4 regions of the Providencia hangzhouensis genome follow, and region 3 is predicted to be linked to each of the others. Evidence: predicted binding sites of a transcription regulator. Region 3 holds the regulator's gene; each other region holds the start of a gene.
The links. The regulator PurR, encoded in region 3, represses purine synthesis genes. The targets are predictions, from matches to a motif close to CANGCAAACGTTTGCNTG.
Positions count from the first base shown of each region.

Region 1: purT (formate-dependent phosphoribosylglycinamide formyltransferase) is a predicted target of PurR. The motif match lies at 2,436-2,453, and genes of this name have one in related genera.
Region 2: guaB (IMP dehydrogenase) is a predicted target of PurR. The motif match lies at 2,961-2,978, and genes of this name have one in related genera.
Region 4: gltS (sodium/glutamate symporter) is a predicted target of PurR. The motif match lies at 2,770-2,787, and genes of this name have one in related genera.

Region 1 covers NZ_CP135052.1:1,123,616-1,128,861, forward strand. The annotation lists gene PZ638_RS04900 (glycoside hydrolase family 32 protein) at 1-121, opposite strand, end outside; gene PZ638_RS04905 (aminoimidazole riboside kinase) at 325-1,272, shown strand; gene rarD (EamA family transporter RarD) at 1,445-2,371, shown strand; gene purT (formate-dependent phosphoribosylglycinamide formyltransferase) at 2,494-3,672, shown strand; gene PZ638_RS04920 (hypothetical protein) at 3,894-4,349, shown strand; gene PZ638_RS04925 (carbon starvation CstA family protein) at 4,779-5,246, shown strand, end outside.
Region 2 covers NZ_CP135052.1:2,157,813-2,163,058, forward strand. The annotation lists gene PZ638_RS09600 (TonB-dependent receptor domain-containing protein) at 1-1,439, shown strand, start outside; gene xseA (exodeoxyribonuclease VII large subunit) at 1,502-2,869, opposite strand; gene guaB (IMP dehydrogenase) at 3,041-4,507, shown strand; gene guaA (glutamine-hydrolyzing GMP synthase) at 4,593-5,246, shown strand, end outside.
Region 3 covers NZ_CP135052.1:2,713,050-2,718,295, forward strand. The annotation lists gene PZ638_RS12250 (Grx4 family monothiol glutaredoxin) at 1-93, opposite strand, end outside; gene sodB (superoxide dismutase [Fe]) at 575-1,153, shown strand; gene purR (HTH-type transcriptional repressor PurR) at 1,595-2,620, shown strand; gene punR (DNA-binding transcriptional activator PunR) at 2,630-3,535, opposite strand; gene punC (purine nucleoside transporter PunC) at 3,659-4,885, shown strand; gene PZ638_RS12275 (helix-turn-helix transcriptional regulator) at 5,202-5,246, shown strand, end outside.
Region 4 covers NZ_CP135052.1:274,389-279,634, reverse strand. The annotation lists gene recG (ATP-dependent DNA helicase RecG) at 1-1,290, shown strand, start outside; gene gltS (sodium/glutamate symporter) at 1,388-2,602, opposite strand; gene PZ638_RS01235 (uracil-xanthine permease family protein) at 2,838-4,226, shown strand; gene PZ638_RS01230 (AsmA family protein) at 4,353-5,246, shown strand, end outside.

The DNA of each region.
Region 1 (5,246 bases), 1.6 Mb from region 3:
CATTAGGGTCATTCATCCAGCCTGCATAAGGGGCAAGGTGGTATTGTGGGTAAAACTGCAAGTCCATATTTTTCCTTGCTGTTTTGATGGCTTCGTTGGCTAGTTCAAGTTGTTTTTTCATTATGGCTTCCTGAATGTTTTTCGATCGCAATAACAAAATAAGCACATGAAATTCAATAATAGGTGCGTTTATTTGCTGGTTTCTTTATACTCAATGTTAACGTTAACAGTTTGCGTTTACTAGTTTTATTTTTATGAGTTGGTAATGTGCTAGCTATGAATAAGAATGAAGGTTAAAAATATAAAACTCGCAAAGGAGACATAATGAAAGTTTGGGCATTAGGGGATGCTGTCATTGATTTAATCCCCCTTCAAAACATGCAATATGAAGCTTGTGCTGGTGGAGCACCTGTGAATGTTGCCGCGGGTGTTGCACGCTTAGGGCAAAACAGTGGTTTTATTGGGCGAGTCGGCGAAGAAGCTTTTGGGCATTTTATGCAGAAAACCCTATTTGATATAGGGGTTGATACTAGTGCGATGGAGTTTGATGAAAAGTATAAAACAAGTACTGTTCTCGTCTCGTTACACGAAAATGGAGAACGTGAATTTTCTTTTTTAGTTTCTCCTTCGGCCGACCAATTTTTAACGATAAATAATTTACCGCAATTTGGTAATGATATTTTGCATTTTTGCTCATTAGCTCTGGTGCACCATCAATGCAGAGCATCACTATCGACAGCTATCGAACAACTCAAGCTCGCTGGCGGATTACTGAGCTTTGATATTAACATTCGTCCGCAAATGTGGTCAGATCCCGACGAAATGCACCAAATTGTTGATAATTTTGCAAAACAAGCAGATATTTTAAAACTTTCGGATGATGAATTGCTGTGGTTAACGCAAGAAAGTCGTTTTGAGAATGCCATAGCTAAATTGCAAAATTACCCTGCTCAATTAAAAATTGTGACTCAAGGTGCTAAAGGTTGTCAGGTGTTCACCCCCTCAGTTCAAATAGCCGTAAGTGCTTATTTAGTTGAAAGTATTGATACTACTGGTGCAGGTGACGCATTTATGGCAGGGTTATTGGCGGCCATCTCACAATATGGGCTAGTCAACGAAAAAGAGGGATTGATGAAGGTCATCTCGCAAGCTACGGCTTGTGGTGCATTAGCGACAACTAAAAAAGGCGCTATCGCTGCGGCTCCGACACAACAGGAATTATTTGTATTTATGCAGCAGCAACCGCCATTACATCAACGCGATGTTTTTTGATGAGAATATATGTGTATTGAGCAACTAAAAGGTAGCGATATAGTTACCTTTTAGTTTAAGAATACTTGATATAATTCAAATTATATTATGGTGGTGGCAAGTTTTATTTTTTGCATTTTGGCGTATGATAAGTAGCTAATATTATTTAATCAGATTTTATTGTGGATAAATCATGTTGCTTCGCTCGGGAGTAGCTCTTGCTATTTTTTCCTATATCTTATGGGGAATAACACCATTATTTTATCGTTTACTTCCCGGTGCGGAACCTTTAGAGCTACTTGCAGAACGTCTTATCTGGTCTGTGCCTATACTTTTTCTTGTTCGCTTAATTATCAAAAATAAATCTTTATGGCGTGAGGTATGGTCTGACAAACAGTCGATAATTCTATGTTTATTTAGTTCGTCGGTTATGGCGATATCTTGGACAACATTTACTTATGCATTAACCCACGGGCAGGTGTTAGCTGCTAGTCTTGGCTATTTTATTAACCCATTATTTTCTATTTTACTTGGTGTTTTGTTCCTTCGCGAACGGCTTGTTTTTGCAGAAAAAATGGCTGTTATTTTTATTTGTGCGGGGGTCGGTTACCAAATTTGGCAGTATGGTGAATTACCTATTTTAGCGTTAGTAATGGGGAGTGCTTTTGCAGTCTATGGGTTAATTCGTAAATTTATTCGATTTGATGTGATTACGTCTTTATTTCTAGAAGCACTTTGGCTGCTTCCCATTGCAATAGCGATCACTTGGTGGTTAGCATCTCATGGTCTAAGTGCCGTGACGCAAGGGGATTGGCAAATTAAAGTTCTTTATATGTTAGCGGCGCCTGTCACGATAATTCCTTTGCTCTTTTTTACCGCAGCGATTAAACGGACATCATTAACGGTGATTGGTTTAGCGCAATATATAGAACCAACAATTCAATTTTTATTGGCCGTATTTTTATTTAATGAGCTCTTTGATTGGGTCAAAGGTATTAGTTTTTCACTTATTTGGATTGGTTTAATGTTTTGTGTATTAGCTATTTTACGCAAACAGTATATTAAATTTTCTCACAAAGAACCCTTTATTACTGGGCGCGATAAAACACCATTAGATTAAATAATAATTATTATTATCAATCGATTATGAAAATTTTTTTTATAGTGTTTTTTCCTTGATAGTAAAAGCAAACGATTGCGTATATAATTGGTATCAACTTTTTGTCGGTAAGGTCATCAATCATGAATCAATTAGGTACTGCGCTGTGTAAATCTGCAACAAAAGTCATGCTGTTAGGTGCTGGAGAGTTAGGCAAAGAAGTTGCGATTGAATGTCAACGATTGGGCATCGAAGTTATTGCGGTTGATCGCTATGATAATGCGCCAGCGATGCATATTGCACACCGCAGTTATACGATAAACATGCTTGATGGCGAAGCGCTGAAACAAATAGTCTCACGGGAAAAACCTGATATTATCGTGCCTGAAATTGAAGCAATTGCGACACAGGTATTGATGGAGCTTGAACAGCAAGGACAAAAAGTGGTTCCGTCTGCGAAAGCCATTGTACTTACTATGGATAGAGAAGGGATCCGTCGTTTAGCGGCAGAAGAGTTGAAATTGCCAACATCAGAGTACCAATTTGTAGACAGTAACCCCGATTTTATTGCAGCGGCAGAAAAAATTGGGTTTCCCTGTATTGTTAAGCCTGTGATGAGTTCATCAGGAAAGGGACAAAGTGTGATCCGCTCTCGAGCAGAATTAGATCAGGCTTGGGATTATTCGCAGCAAGGTGGGCGAGCAGGGCAGGGGCGTGTAATTGTTGAAAAAATGGTTAATTTTGATTTTGAAATTACATTGTTAACAGTCAGTGCGGTGGATGGTATTCACTTTTGTGCGCCTATAGGTCACCGACAAGAAAAAGGGGATTACCGTGAGTCTTGGCAGCCGCAGTACATGAGTGAGGCTGCGTTGAAAAAAGCGCAAGACATTGCCAAGAAAATTGTAACCTCTCTAGGAGGTTATGGAATATTTGGTGTTGAATTATTCGTATGTGGTGACGATATCATTTTTAATGAGGTTTCGCCTCGTCCCCATGATACGGGGATGGTGACGCTTATTTCGCAGAGTTTATCTGAATTTGCATTACATGTTCGTGCATTTCTTGGTTTCCCAATTGGCGTGATCCGCCAATATGGGCCGAGTGCTTCAGCGGTTATTTTACCTAATTTACAAAGCCAAAATGTGGTTTTTTCAAATATTGGTGCTGCTTTGGGGTCTGACACCCAATTACGGTTATTTGGTAAACCTGAAATTGCAGGAACTCGTCGGTTAGGTGTGGCTTTGGCGATTGCGGATTCTATTGAAAATGCATTAGATATGGCTAAGAAAACCGCGAATACAGTGTGTGTTTCTGGTTGATCTTGATGAATTTTGCGCTCAATGACTCTAAGTGAGTGAGCGCTTGTATACTTTAATTTTAACTTTGAGATTATCTTCATATAAGACTTTATTTACCTTTATTCCTAGTTTCACTGAAATAGATATCCGCTATCTTTAATTAAGCGAGTATTTAATAGAGCAAAGTTGATGAGCTTAGCGTCTTATCACTTAGTAGGCATAAAAGTAGAATAAGGAAAGTTATGATGATTCATTATGTAGTTGGTTTAATGTCATTAGGATTAATATCTTTTTTATCAACAGCGCAAAATCTTGAACAACAATTCAGTTTATGGGTAGAGAACGAAAAAGATAAAATCGAGTGTTTTGAGCAACAATCTTCATTTAAGTATTGTTTAGGTAAATCATCGAATAAAGGCTTAGCTGTTTTTGACCAAAAAGGACAAGAGATTTACCAACTTTACTATTTTGATAATTGGCCTGATGAAGCGCAAGACGGGGTATATCGAATTCGCAAAGAAAATAAAATTGGTTTTGCAGACGCAATTACTGGGGAAATCGTGGTTGATGCAATTTATGATTGCGCGTATCCCTTTGAAGCAGGGAAAGCGAAAGTCGGTATCGGATGTGAAACGCAAACAGATGGTGAACATAGTTGGTGGGTTGGTGGTAAATGGACAACAATTACACGCCAATAGCACATAGATATTATAAAGCTTTAGATAACCTAACTTTGAGATTTCACGTTATTAGTGAAATTTGTTTACAATAAACTTCATTTTATTCATATGAGTTACATTTTTTAACTTATTGAAAACAAATCAGAATCGTTATGTGGATCACATTTTTGACCTCATATTCCCTTCCTTAAAACCATTTAAAGTAAAAAACAAACCGCTTAATTCTATATGGCACCACTTAGCATAACTTTAGTCATTTGCTGAGTGTAATTTCATACCATATACACCATGGCAGAGCTCAATTTTTTAATTCAATACAGTTCAACCACTGCCAATTAAAAAACCATCAACGATAAATGATAAGCAACGAAAACACAGCGATATCGTTTTTTAAGATGGTTAATACAAAATCAATGGCATGTTCGTTTTACCTCAGAAGGGTGTTCTATGAACAAAAATGGTATTTTAAAGCACATTCCGTGGATGATCCTCGGGATAATCGGTGCAGTCTGTTTAGGGGTTGTTGCACTCAGACGCGGTGAGCACATTAGTGCGCTGTGGATTGTCGTCGCTTCTGTGGCGGTGTATCTCATCGCATATCGTTATTACAGCTTATATATTGCTAAGAAAGTGATGAAGCTGGACGAAACACGTGCGACCCCAGCCGTCATTAATAATGATGGTTTAAACTATGTTCCGACAAATAAAAATGTTCTATTTGGTCACCACTTTGCCGCTATTGCAGGGGCTGGGCCATTAGTCGGACCCGTTCTTGCGGCGCAAGTAGGCTATTTACCCGGTACCTTATGGTTACTAGCTGGGGTTGTGTTAGCCGGTGCGGTGCAAGATTTCATGGTGTTATTTATTTCATCACGCCGTAATGGTGCATCATTAGGGGAAATTGTTAAAGAGGAG
Region 2 (5,246 bases), 560 kb from region 3:
AATTCAGTGGGCGTTTTTTGCAAAATAAACTTACCAGCAGAAAGATTAATAGTGAGGACTATTATCTAAAATATAAATACACTCCATTAAATGAATTAATTGACGTAGAAATACTGGCAAGCCATGGCAATAATGAACAAAAATTTCAAGGTGATCCTATTGGTGGAGCCTTTAAAAATGCCATATCTAAAAATAAATCTGATAGTATAAATTTATCCAATACTAGCCATTTTTCTTATGGAGATGTGGATTATAAATGGCAAGTAGGTTCGAAATTAATGAAAACCAAATACAGTAAGGAAGCACAATCGGTTGAAGACCCAAATACCCAGATAAACAATCCATTTTCACCAAGTGGAACACAAGATATTGCCAGCGTATATACTCAGTTTGAAGCGAAATACGATATCTATACAGCGATATTTGACCTTAATTACCTCAATTATAGCGTGAAAGGTTATAAGCCTGCGTGTGATGAAACCGAAAAATGTTTCCCCCAAGAAGCCAGTAATCTGAACATTAAAGATAGTGGGATTAACCCAGGTATATTGTTATCCGCTCAAATCATTCCTGAATTCCAGCCCTTTGTTAGTTACGCACATTCCATGCGTGCACCGAATTCACAAGAAGCTTTTTTCTCCTCAAATGGTGGCCAGACGATGAATCCATTTCTTAAGGGTGAAAAATCAAAAACTTGGCAGGTTGGGTTTAATAGCTTAAAACCTGATTTAGTGGTAGATGGTGACCAATTCAATCTGAAAGCATTGTGGTTTCATACCCAAGTTAAAGATTATATCACGAGTAAAGCTTTTGTACTTTGTCGTTCCAATCCACAGGATGAATTTGATTGGTGTTTAGTGAATGATGATGTATGGGATAAAGAGAATCCACCAATGTTTCAGCGAGCAGAAATGTATGTGAATGACCATCGAGATGTAAATTTACGAGGGTATGAATTGCAAGCCAACTACGATGCAGGTGTATTTTATTCAATGGTTTCATATACCAAAGAGTCAGGAAAACAGCCGGTTTCTATTAATAGCACCTCCTTATTTAGTGCAGGGGATTTCACTCAATTACCTGACTATTACCTAACATTAGACTCAGGCGTACGCTTCTTTGATGAAAAACTGACACTCGGTTCAACGATCACATGGACTGGCCCCTCCAAACGGATTAGCCCAGTTCCAGATAGCGACCAAAATGGTGATGCTATGACGGAGAAATATGAGAAACAACCAACTATTGTTGATGTATATGCAGATTATGAAATTAATAAAAACGTTAAGTTGATGATGACAGTTAACAATGTGACGAATAAAAACTATACCGACGCACTAAACCGAGCAAATTCGGGTGCAATTATGCAAGAGAGAGGACGGAATAATGAAACGGGTAGAGGGCGTACTTATATGATTGGTGGGCAGGTACGTTTCTAACCAGTATATAAATTTACAACCACTTATCCCGTTATTTTAATCGAGATAAGTGGTTAAAATAATCACTTCGATACTCTTTTGGTTTTAACTTTCTCAATGTGGGTAATTTGGCTTTCAACCCAGCCATCATTAAGGCGTGTTTTCAGTGGTTGCCCTAATTTTACTTGGCTGGTTTTTTTCAACACGGTGCCTTCTGCTGTCTCACTAATACTAAAGCCGCGAGCAAGTGTTGCCAATGGGCTGACAGCTTCCATTTTCGAACACGCGACAGCAAAACGTTGACGATAGCTATTGACCAAACTCGTGATCATATTTTGCAAATGATATTGTGTTTGTTGCAACTGACGTTGTTGTTTTTGCAACTGAGGGCGTAAATCATTTTGTAGCAAACGGCGATTAACTCTTTCGAATTTAGCCGTCGAATTTTGTAGTTGCCGAGTCATCGACTGTGCTAGCTTTTGTTGCAATAAATTAAGTTGATTATATTGCCGTGCCAAACGTAATTGCGGGTGCTGTTGTTGTAAACGGTGATGCAAACGAGCAAATCTTTGTTGTTGGCCTGCCACGTAATAATCCATTGCCATTTCAAGGTGTTGCTGTGCAGATTTTAACTGCCGCAGCATTTCTAGCTGGTTACGGCTAACAAGCTCGGCTGCCGCAGATGGGGTTGGTGCTCTTACGTCCGCTACATAGTCCGCAATCGTCACATCGGTTTCATGACCAACAGCACTAATTATAGGCAGTTGACTAGCAAAAATAGCTCTAGCAACGATTTCTTCATTAAATGCCCACAAATCTTCAAGGGAGCCCCCACCGCGACCGACAATTAACACATCACATTCTTGACGCAAATTTGCTAGCTCAATCATTCGAGCAATTTGTGCTGGTGCCATTTCGCCTTGAACGGCCGTTGGATAGATAATGATAGGCAGAGAAGGATCCCGGCGGCGTAAAATATTTAAAATATCATGTAGGGCTGCACCGGTTGCTGATGTAATGATACCGACAGATTTAGCAGGGCTAGGTAGCGGTTTTTTATGAATAATATCAAATAAGCCTTGTGCGCTTAGCGTTTGTTTTAATAGTTCAAAACGCTGTTGCAGTAAGCCCTCACCGGCTGGCTGCATACTTTCAAGGATTAATTGGTAGTCACCTCGAGGTTCATATAAAGTCACTGTCGCTCTAACCAAAACTTGCTGGCCATTTTGTGGGCGGAAAGTGACACGTGCATTCTGCCCACGGAACATTGCCGCACGTACCTGTGCTCGGTCATCTTTTAAGGTTAAGTACCAATGACCTGAACTTGGTTGTGAAAAATTGGAAATTTCAGCGGTTAACCAAATACGGCCCATTTGGTTATCAAGAAGTTCTCGAACAGTCTGGTTAAGCTTGCTAACCGAGTAAATTGCGTTATTTTGTGAAGTCGACATGTGAGCCAGATCAAATTTTAAAACAATGACTTAATCGATAGATACTAACGCAGTTATAGGAGTTATCAAGTTTTTTTTCAAAAAAACGCTGGAAGCAACCGTTTTCGGTGTGTATAATGCCGCGGCAATATTTTATACCTTTCCATAACGCTGCCTGGTGGGATATTGCCTATGTTACGCATTAAAAAAGAAGCACTTACTTTCGACGACGTTTTACTCGTTCCTGCACACTCAACCGTATTACCGAATACCGCAGATTTATCAACTCAACTGACTGCAAACATCCGCCTGAACATTCCTATGCTTTCTGCAGCCATGGATACTGTCACTGAATCTGACCTTGCTATTGCATTAGCACAAGAAGGTGGCATTGGTTTCATCCATAAAAACATGACTATTGAGCGCCAAGCGGAAGAAGTTCGCCGCGTGAAAAAGCATGAAAGTGGTGTCGTCACTGACCCTGTGACAGTAACGCCTGATACTACCATTCGTGAAGTGCAAGAAATGGCTGAGCGCAATGGTTTTGCAGGTTACCCAGTAGTTGCAAACGACAACTCATTAGTTGGTATTATTACGGGCCGCGATGTTCGTTTCGTGACGGATTTGGACCAGCCTGTTACTGCTGTGATGACGCCAAAAGAACGTTTAGTCACCGTGAAAGAAGGCGAAGCACGTGAAATTGTTTTACAAAAAATGCATGAAAAACGTGTAGAAAAAGCCTTAGTGATCGATGATAACTTTCATTTGTTAGGGATGATCACTGTTAAAGACTTCCAAAAAGCAGAACGTAAGCCAAACGCGTGTAAAGACGAGCAAGGCCGTTTGCGTGTTGGTGCTGCTGTTGGTGCTGGTGCAGGAAATGAAGAGCGTGTTGACGCACTGGTGGCTGCTGGCGTTGACGTTTTATTAATTGATTCATCACATGGTCATTCAGAAGGCGTATTACAACGTATTCGTGAAACCCGCCAAAAATACCCTGACTTACAAATCATTGGCGGTAACGTAGCAACCGCGGAAGGGGCGAAAGCGCTGGCTGATGCAGGTGTTAGCGCCGTTAAAGTCGGTATTGGCCCTGGTTCAATTTGTACAACTCGTATCGTAACTGGTGTGGGTGTACCACAAATTACAGCTATTGCAGAAGCGGCAGAAGCCCTTGAAGGTACGGGTATTCCTGTTATCGCGGATGGGGGTATTCGCTTCTCAGGTGATATCTCTAAAGCTATCGCGGCAGGCGCAGCCTGTGTGATGGTCGGCTCAATGTTCGCAGGAACTGAAGAGTCTCCGGGAGAAACTATTTTATTCCAAGGCCGTACTTACAAAGCATACCGTGGCATGGGTTCACTGGGTGCGATGTCTAAAGGTTCGTCAGATCGTTACTTCCAATCTGATAATGCAGCAGACAAATTAGTGCCAGAAGGCATTGAAGGCCGCGTAGCATACAAAGGTCGCCTAAAAGAAATCATTCATCAACAAATGGGTGGCTTACGCTCCTGTATGGGCCTGACGGGCTGTGGTACTATTGATGCATTAAGAACAAAAGCAGAATTTGTTCGCATCAGTGGAGCCGGTATCCAAGAAAGCCACGTTCATGATGTTACTATCACGAAAGAATCGCCAAACTACCGTTTGGGGCAATAATCGATAAAGTTTCTCAGGGTGGCGCATTCATTTGATTGCGTCACCGATTCTTATTTTTGACTTGAATTTTTGGAATTCTCCTCAAATGACAACAAATATCCATAAACATCGCATTCTTATTCTTGATTTCGGCTCGCAATATACACAGCTGATCGCCCGTCGTATTCGTGAAATTGGCGTTTACTGTGAACTCTGGGCGTGGGACGTTACAGAAGAACAAATTCGAGGATTTAATCCAAACGGTATTATTCTTTCTGGCGGGCCAGAAAGTACGACTGAGTCAGATAGCCCACGTGCTCCTGATTACGTATTTAATGCAGGTGTTCCTGTATTAGGTATTTGTTATGGCATGCAAACCATGTCAATGCAGTTGGGTGGTGCAGTTGAAGTCTCTGGTGAACGTGAGTTCGGTTATGCCAATGTCGAAATCACTGAGCAATGTGAATTATTCCGTGATATTCATGACTCTCTGAACGAAGCTGGCAAGCCAGTACTTGATGTCTGGATGAGCCATGGTGATAAAGTTACAGCTATCCCTGCAGAGTTTAAAACTATCGCCAGCACGCCAAGCTGCCCATATGCCATCATGGCAAATGAAGAGAAGAAATTCTACGGTGTTCAATTCCACCCAGAAGTGACTCACACTCACCAAGGCCTAAATATTTTAACGCGTTTTGTGAAAGATATTTGCCAATGTGAAGCCCTGTGGACACCAGCTGCAATTATCGAAGACACAGTA
Region 3 (5,246 bases):
AAAACCACAGCTCGGAAGTTTAGGAGAGCCTTTCATATATAATAAAATTGGGTTTTCTTTAATTTGGCGCTCAATTCTTTCAATAGTTGTCATTTTTTAACTTCCTTAAAACAAAGATGCAGGTTTTGCAGTCAGCCGGTAACTGGGAGTCTACCGCAACTTAACAGAATACATTGACTGATATAATAGGAAACTGAATTGTTTCATACAATATGCCAGTTTTATAGGGGCATTACTATAGCATTCCAAAAAACAAAAAGGCACCTTTTCTATCTTCTCTCTACTTAAGTCAAACAAGTAGCTATTTCTAGATAAAAACCGAAACTTAATATCTTTAGATTTTTCGATTACAATATCTATATGATTTTTATGTGTAATACCTCTATTTATTTGTTAACATCTTAGTAACACTATTACCTTTATCTTTGTATGGTTTATCGTGTTATCATTAATGTATTAAGTATCATATCGCCAATAGGCGAAACTGTAATGATAAGCTGTCACATATTATTTCGCTCATTTTAAGAGCAAACACCCTAAGTATATTGATATAAAAGCAATCAAGGAGTACGCAATGTCATTTGAACTACCCGCTTTACCGTATGCAAAAGATGCTTTAGAACCTTATATCTCTGCTGAAACCTTAGAATATCACTATGGTAAGCACCACAACACTTACGTTGTTAACTTGAACAACCTCATCAAAGGCACTAACTTTGAAGGAAAATCTTTAGAAGAAATCATTAAAACTTCTGAAGCAGGCGTTTTTAACAACGCGGCACAAGTTTGGAATCACACTTTCTATTGGAATTGCTTAGCACCAAACGCTGGTGGCGAGCCAACAGGTAAAGTCGCTGAAGCTATCAATAAGGCATTCGGTTCTTTTGCTGAATTTAAAGCTCAATTTACTGATGCAGCAACCAAAAACTTCGGTGCGGGCTGGACTTGGTTAGTGAAAAAAGCGGATGGTAACCTTGCTATTGTAAATACATCCAATGCTGCAACACCTATTTCTGGTGATGATAAGCCTGTGTTAACTGTCGATATTTGGGAACATGCTTATTATATCGATTACCGTAACGCTCGCCCTAAATATTTAGAAAATTTCTGGGCGCTAGTTAACTGGAAATTTGTGGAAGAAAATTTAGCATAACAATTTCTGCTTATTGCTAGGTATAGATACAATAAGGGCGAGATATTCTCGCCCTTATTAAATTCACCCTATTCGAGGCTGAAATAAAATCAGAAAATATGTGCAGCAAGAAATATAATCAATGCTAATGAGCCCAACGCAGCAAGCAAACCATATTTAACATCTGTATCCATGAGTTCCTCTCATCCAAACGTAGTTAAACAACTAAATAACCATACAAAAATCAATGTTATTCAGTATACATATCTAAAAAAGTAAAACTAGTGTCTATATCACATGTTATAACATCAATTATTTCTTTCGTTTTTGCGCTAGATCAGACAAAATCGACAACAAATCGCTAAATTATTGCCAGCAAAGGATCAATGCATCAATATGCAGGTAATTTTTTAACAAGAATTCTTATAGAGACCGGTTATTGGTCAGGAGTTTTTTTCCCCCATGGCAACGATTAAAGATGTGGCGAAACGCGCTGGCGTATCTACCACAACCGTATCCCATGTTATTAATAAAACGCGCTTTGTAGCTGATGACACTAAAGCTGCGGTTTGGGCTGCAATTAAAGAGCTCAATTATTCGCCAAGTGCGGTTGCCCGTAGTCTAAAAGTTAACAACACAAAGTCGATTGGGTTGTTGGCAACCTCATGTGAAGCTCCTTACTTCGCAGAGGTAATTGAATCAGTTGAAAATAGCTGTTATGAAAAAGGTTATACGCTAATCCTTTGTAATTCTCATAATAATTTGGGAAAACAAAAAGCGTATTTGCAGATGCTGGCACAAAAGCGTGTTGATGGTTTACTCGTAATGTGCTCCGAATATCCTGCCCCCTTAATCAGTATGCTGGAAGATTACCGCAATATCCCAATGGTAGTGATGGACTGGGGAACTTCCCGTGGCGATTTTACCGATAGTATTATTGATAACTCATTCCACGGTGGCTATCTTGCAGGACGTTATTTGATTGATAGAGGGCATCGTGACATCGGAGCCATCCCTGGTTCTCTTGAAAGAAATACGGGTATTGGTCGATTAACTGGCTTTAAAAAGGCGATGGAAGAGGCCAAAATCACCATAAAAGATGAATGGATTGTTCAAGGGGACTTCGAGCCAGAATCTGGCTATAAGGCAATGATGCAAATTTTAAGCCATAAGCAACGCCCTACTGCCGTTTTCTGTGGCGGTGATATTATGGCAATGGGGGCAATTTGCGCCGCTGATGAGATGGGATTGCGTGTCCCACAAGACATTTCAATCATTGGCTATGATAACGTGCGAAATGCGCGCTATTTTACCCCGGCATTGACCACAATTCACCAACCAAAAGAGCGTTTAGGCCAAATGGCTTTCACAATGCTGCTCGATCGTATTGTAAATAAGCGCGAAGATGCTCAAACAATTGAAGTCCACCCTCGCCTTGTAGAACGCCGTTCCGTTGCTGACGGCCCATTTATCGATTATCGTCGATAATACGCATAATTAGTTTGAAAGCCACTCGGCATTGAGCGTTTCGTTATCGCCAAGGTAATCCAATAACCAATTCAACGCTGGTGATGTATTATTTTCCACCCAAGTTAGACAACAAGGACTGGGTGGAAATGGCTGTGCTAATGCTAGTTCAACTAATAAGCCTTTTTCGCAAAACGAAGCCGCACGATGCTCTGGCACCATTCCGACACACAACCCGTTAACCAAACAAGCTAGACCATTTTCCCAAGAAGGTACGACAAGACGACGTTGATTATCAAGAGCCCATGTATCACGTTTTGGTAGATTACGAGAAGTGTCTTCGAGACATAAACTTGGAAACTCGCGCATTTGGTCGTCTGTTAGCTTGCCGCTTATATTCGCTAATGGGTGTTTAGGGCTCGCCACACACCTCCATGACATAAAACCCATATCACGGAAACTATATCTTTCACCAATCGGTGAGGCTCGAGTAGCTCCAATAGCAACATCTACACGCCCATCAGCAAGTGCATCCCAAACACCATTAAATACTTCAGGATGAATGAAAAGTTCAATATCTGGAAAGTGACGATAAAAATCCAGTATCAATTGCTCTGCTCTCTGTGGTTTTACAATGCAATCAACAGCAATACTAAATTGCCCCCGCCAACCATTAGCAACCTGCTGGCATTGATGCCTTGTATCTGTCATTTTTTTGATAACAGAACGACTTTCCTTAATAAATATCGTTCCAGCTTCTGTAAGAACAACATCGCGATGTCGACGCTCAAATAGGGGAACCGCAAGCCATTCTTCAACTTGCTTGACGGTATAACTGATTGCAGAAGGTACACGGTGTAACTCTTCAGCAGCACCACTAAAGCTCCCAGTTCGGGCAACAGCATCAATCACTTCGAGTGCATGCGCAGACCACATAACCTCTCCTTTCAAAAATTTTGATAGCAAGATCCAAATATTACCGTTTCACAACCTAAAAAAATAGCCTATACAATGGCATCATCATTAACATTTTTTTTAAATATCAGATAAGTAATAATTATGTCGAATACTGTGAAAAAAAATTCCCCTGGATTTATGGTTTACCTTGCAGGACTTAGCATGCTGGGGTTTTTAGCTATTGATATGTATTTACCTGCATTCGGTGCTATGCAAGACACCCTGCATACATCAGAAGGCGCTATCAGTGCTTCTCTCAGTATATTTTTAGCCGGTTTTGCCTTCGCTCAATTGTTATGGGGGCCATTGTCAGACAAACTTGGCCGTAAGCCTGTGCTCATTGTGGGCTTAACTATTTTCATTATCAGTAGCTTAGCTATTTATTGGGTGGAAACCGCAACACAGTTATTAACACTACGATTTTTACAGGCTGTTGGTGTCTGCTCCGCTGCAGTTTTATGGCAAGCTCTTGTTATCGACCGCTATGATGAAGCAAATACCCAAAAAGTTTTTGCTTCTATTATGCCGTTAGTTGCGCTATCCCCTGCTTTAGCACCATTATTAGGAGCATGGGTACTAGAACACCAAACATGGGAAGCAATTTTCCTGATCCTAATGGCTGTGGGTATATTACTTTTATTGCCAACACTCTTTTTGAAAAATGTTTCAGTTAAAACAATAATTGATGACAGCCAACCACAAGCTAAGATTTCTTTCTCAAACTTACTCAGTTCGCCAGTTTTCAGCGGTAATGTGCTCGTTTACGCTTCATGCAGTGCGGGTTTTTTCGCTTGGCTAACCGGCTCGCCTTTTATCTTACGTAATATGGGTTTCAACCCTGCGGATATCGGTTTGAGTTATATTCCACAAACTTTAGCCTTTATTGTTGGTGGGTATGGCTGCCGTATTTTATTAGCAAAAGTCCGAGCAGAAACAATATTTCCATTGTTACTTGTTGGTTATGCGGTAAGCATGTCTATTTTATTCATCATGGCTATTTATACCACACCATCATTAACTATGATCTTGATCCCATTCTGCTTTATGGCAGCTATGAACGGAGCCTCTTACCCAATTGCAGTATCCAAAGCACTAAATGCATTTCCTAGCGCCAGTGGTAAAGCTGCCGCATTACAAAATGCCTTACAACTAGGTTTATGTTTTTTAGCCAGTCTACTTGTTTCTGCTCTTACTTTCGACCCATTGTTAGCAACAACTGGGGTGATGGCAGTAACGATCATTCCAATGGCCATTGGCTACTTTATGCAACGCTGTGCAAGCAAAAATAACCAAACTATTAAGCAGGTTGATTGCCAAACGAATTCATAAAGTATAGCTTACCGACTCAATCATGCCGAATCTTATCGGCATGATTTTTATTTTAGCAAATTCATAAAAATTTCCTTCAGTGTATAGCACTAGTGACCATACAGTAATATATGTTCAGTATTTTGCTATATAACCAATAGCCGATTATTCTTGGCTGGTAAAACCTTACCTTTCTCATCAATTTTCTTAATTCAAAGCGGATTTCACTAAAAATTAAAGTTTTAATTTTGTCATCTACTAAGATATAGATATTTCATGGTTAATTTTCTTGTTAAAAAACGTTATCATTGCGACATTAAATAATGAGTGCTCAAGAATGATGTTAAAACAGTACTATCCACCAGATGAATTAAAATCCTTT
Region 4 (5,246 bases), 2.1 Mb from region 3:
TTACCTTTCTCGCCAACAAATGCACAAAACCGTGTTGTTAGCGAAATTGAAGCAGACCTCGCCAAAGATGCCCCTATGATGCGTTTGATTCAAGGGGATGTAGGGTCAGGAAAAACGCTTGTTGCAGCCTTAGCGGCCGTTTGTGCCATCGAGAATGGCAAACAAGTAGCTTTGATGGCTCCCACCGAAATTCTTGCAGAGCAACATGCCAATACATTCAAACAATGGTTAGAGCCTTTAGGCATTAAAGTGGGTTGGCTAGCGGGCAAACAGAAGGGTAAGGCACGTCAGGCTCAGCAAGATGCCATCGCAAGTGGAGAAGTTGCGATGGTTGTTGGAACACACGCTATTTTCCAAGAGCAAGTGAGCTTTAAAGCGCTGGGGCTTGTTATCATTGATGAACAACATCGCTTTGGCGTTCATCAGCGGCTCGCTCTGCGTGAGAAAGGTGAGCAGCAAGGGTACCACCCTCATCAATTGATCATGACCGCTACGCCAATCCCACGGACACTGGCGATGACAGCGTATGCAGACTTAGATACCTCTGTCATCGATGAGCTTCCTCCGGGCCGTACGCCTGTCACTACTGTCGCCATCCCAGACACTCGCCGTAACGATATTATTGAACGCGTTCGCCAAGCCTGTATTGAAGAAGGTCGCCAAGCCTATTGGGTCTGTACACTCATTGAAGACTCTGAATTATTAGAAGCACAAGCGGCTCAAGTGACCAGCGAAGAACTCGCACTGGCACTACCTGAATTAAAAGTAGGCTTAGTCCACGGGCGAATGAAACCTGCTGAAAAACAAAGCATTATGGCGGCTTTTAAAAGGAATGAAATTCAACTGCTTGTGGCTACAACGGTCATTGAGGTCGGTGTTGATGTGCCTAATGCCAGTTTGATGATCATTGATAACCCTGAGCGCCTTGGTTTAGCTCAATTGCACCAATTGAGAGGGCGAGTTGGCCGTGGAGCTATCGCATCTCACTGCGTACTATTATATAAGACACCATTAACCCACACCGCTAAACAAAGGCTACAAGTGTTGCGGGACAGCAATGATGGCTTTGTTATCGCACAAAAAGATCTCGAAATTCGCGGACCTGGAGAATTATTAGGCACTAGACAAACAGGAAATGCAGAATTTAAGGTCGCTGATTTGTTACGTGACCAATATATGTTGCCAGAAGTGCAACGCCTCGCACGCCATATTCAACAAAACTACCCAGAAAATGCACAACAACTTATTGAGCGCTGGTTACCTGAACGAGAGCAATACAGCCACGCTTAAGTTTTATATCTTCTTTTTATCCGTTCCTTAAAATGAAAATTGCCGTGAATATTTTCACGGCAATACCTGCTTAACTTGATTTATTATTAAATAAAAACTATCCCGCAATAGTTGGGAATAGTGGCAACATTAAATACAATTTAATGACTATCGCATTAACAATATCAATGAAGAATGCCCCAACCATTGGGACCACAAGGAACGCAAGGTGAGATGGACCCAACCTATCCGTTACCGCTTGCATATTCGCAATCGCTGTTGGCGTAGCCCCAAGACCGAAACCACAATGCCCCGCAGCTAAAATAGCGGCATCATAGTTTTTCCCCATCACACGGAAGGTAACAAAAATTGCATACCCTGCCATTACACAAGCTTGTACAGCAAGAATAATGATCATTGGAATGGCCAGTGATGCTAATTCCCAGAGCTTCAAGCTCATTAAAGCCATCGCTAAGAATAATGATAGGCTCACGTTACCCATAACAGAAACGGCGCGGTCAAACACTCGGTAAAAACCAAGCAGTGATAGGCTATTGCTTAAAATAACACCAACAAACAGTACACATACAAATTTAGGCAGTGCGAAAGGAGTATCGGCTAATTCACCTGCAATATAACTTCCTATCAGCAAACAGATAGCAATCAATGCAATAGTTTCAATTAAAACCATTGACGTGATCATGCGCCCTGATTGAGGCTTCTCAAATGCAGTTGGCACATCTTTATCATCTTCTGCCGTTCCTGGCGTTGGAATATTACGTGTTAGAAAACGTGCAACAGGTCCGCCAATTAAACCACCAAGAACGAGCCCAAATGTAGCACACGCCATTGCAACTTCTGTTGCACTTTGGAAACCATAATTTTCAGTGAAAATTTTACCCCATGCCGCACCAGTACCATGGCCGCCAGATAAGGTAATTGAGCCAGCTAACAGCCCCATTAAAGGGTCTAGTCCCAATAATTCAGCAAGGGCAATCCCCACTGTGTTTTGGACTAGCAATAAGCCTACAACCACAAAAATAAATATAAACAATGCCTTACCACCAGCTTTCAAGCTAGCAAGGTTGGCATTAAGACCAATAGTGGCAAAGAATGCCAGCATCATAGGTTCTTGCAGTGATAAGTCAAAAGAAAGGCTCCAGTCAAATAATTGTTTAAGCAATAAAAGACTAAAAGCAACTAACAACCCACCCGCAACAGGTTCAGGGATGGTATATTTTTCAAGAAAAGGGACTGATTTTACCAGTTTACGCCCAAGCAATAATACTAAGGTAGCAGCTACCAGTGTACCGTAGACATCGAGATGATACATTCACGTACCTCGTCTGTTGTTAAAATTATCAAAAACTAGTTAGACGTTAATTTCTTCCTTAAAACGCCAAAAGCAGGTTGTAGGATTAGAAAAAAAAACTGTTATAAATACAAGTTAAAATATATATAAATGTGACGACACTATTTAACTAATGAATATATTTTTTAAAAGCAAACGATTGCTTTTTAATTTCGACACATTACAATGCGTTTTTTGTTGGCGAGAAATGAAGGCAATGAATACTGCGACGTCTGAAAAGCAAACTACTGAAGCGACCATACACACGCAAAGCGAACTTATTTACAAATTAGAAGACCGTCCACCGCTGCCGCAAGCTTTGTTTGCTGCCGGGCAACATCTTCTGGCGATGTTTGTCGCTGTTATTACCCCAGCGATGCTGATTTGCCAGGCTTTGGGGCTACCAGCTCACGATACTCAACGCATCATTAGTATGTCTTTATTTGCCTCCGGTATTGCTTCTTTAATTCAAATTCGTGCATGGGGCCCTATTGGCTCAGGCCTACTTTCGATTCAAGGAACCAGTTTTAACTTTGTTGCACCGTTAATCATGGGGGGTGTTGCACTCAAGCAAGGTGGGGCTGATATCCCATCCATGATGGCAGCTTTGTTTGGCACGTTACTCGTCGCCGCATTAACCGAAGTGATTCTTTCACGTTTTTTACATCTAGCCCGCCGTGTCATTACACCACTGGTTTCTGGTGTCGTTGTCATGATCATCGGCTTATCTTTAATTCAAGTCGGCTTAACCTCCATTGGTGGTGGTTATGGTGCGATTAGCGATAATACCTTCGGTTCACCAGATTACCTGATTTTGGCTGGGGTTGTTTTAGCGGTTATTATTTTACTTAATCGGCAGAAAAACCCTTACTTACGTGTCGCATCTTTAGTTATTGCCATGGCCGTTGGTTATATTGCAGCTTGGTGGATGGACATGTTACCAAATGCGCAACCAATGGAAGCCAATCAGCCAATTATTACTGTCCCTGAGCCTTTCTATTATGGCTTATCTTTCGACTGGAACCTGTTGATCCCATTAATTCTCATTTTTATGGTGACTTCCTTAGAAACAATAGGTGACATTACCGCCACTTCAGATGTGTCAGAACAACCCGTTCGTGGCCCTTTATATATGAAACGAATCAAAGGTGGCGTACTTGCCAATGGTTTGAACTCGATGGTCTCAGCGGTATTTAATACTTTCCCTAACTCTTGCTTTGGGCAGAACAACGGTGTTATCCAATTAACAGGGGTGGCAAGTCGCTATGTCGGTTACATTGTTGCTTTAATGTTAGTGTTATTAGGGCTATTCCCTGCGGTTGCAGGCTTTGTACAACAAATCCCTGAGCCCGTATTAGGCGGAGCAACCATTGTGATGTTTGGTACCATTGCCGCTTCAGGAGTGCGTATCGTGTCTCGTGAGCCACTCAATCGCCGCGCCATCATGATTATAGCCCTTTCTCTCGCCGTGGGTATGGGTGTGTCACAGCAACCCTTGATTTTGCAATTCGCGCCTGACTGGTTAAAAACATTATTTTCTTCAGGTATTGCTGCGGGTGGTTTAACTGCAATTGTTCTGAATTTAGTCTTCCCTCTCGAAAAATAACCTTTCATTCTAGCCGCCAGTGTTGAACACTCTGGCGGTTTTTCTGTATGCTATCCTTAAATTGTCGTTATATTAGACGGTTTCTTCCTGTGTCTATTCGTTCACAAACCAAAGGAGCAGTAAACTGTGAAATGGTTAATCAAATTTACTACCTATGCACTTTTGTTACTGCTGCTATTGTTTATTTTTACTTATATCGGGCTACAAACCCGTTGGGGCGCATCCTACTCCAGTCAATTTTTAAGTAAATTTACCGATTACGATATTGATGTGGGAATTATGGGGCATGAGTTTTCTAACCCCGGTGAGTTCATCTTCCAAGATGTTAAGTTAACGACTAAAAACAGTGACCTATCTTTAGATTCACGGCAAGTCGTGGTTGATGTTAATTGGCTAAACCTATTTAGTGGCACCGCAATAAAACGTTTGGTTATCACTCAAGGGACATTATCTACAACAGTCTCACCAAATACGGTGTTGTTCCCTATTTCCGCGACTATTTTGCAATTTGAAAATAGCCAGATTACGCTTAAAAAAGGCAATGATACGGTACAAGTCGCCGGCTTTACGGGAGGAATGACCCCTTGGAAACCCACCGAAAACACTCCTTTTGGTTACGGTGATTTTCGATTTACCTCTAACCAATTAAAATTCAATGACCTTGCATTCAAGAATGTTGCCATTACCGGTAAATTACAGCAGCAAGGAACAGAAATAAGCCAAGCCAGTGCCTACTTAAATAATGGCTATATTGCGGGCACTGGGAAGGTACTTAATGATGGCTCTATCATGGTTGACTCCCTCACCATGAATAAAGTTGGCTGGGAAAATAATGTTGATTTCGATTCACTATTTGATGCAATAACGAGTGATAAATCACTGCAAGTCAAAAAAGTAGAACTAACCAATGTTGATATTCAAGGTAAAGATTGGGCACTTTCTGGCTTAAGCACCGAAATTGACCAACTCAGCTTCGTTAGAGGCAGCTGGACTAGCCCTAAAAGCAGCATTAGCTTTAAT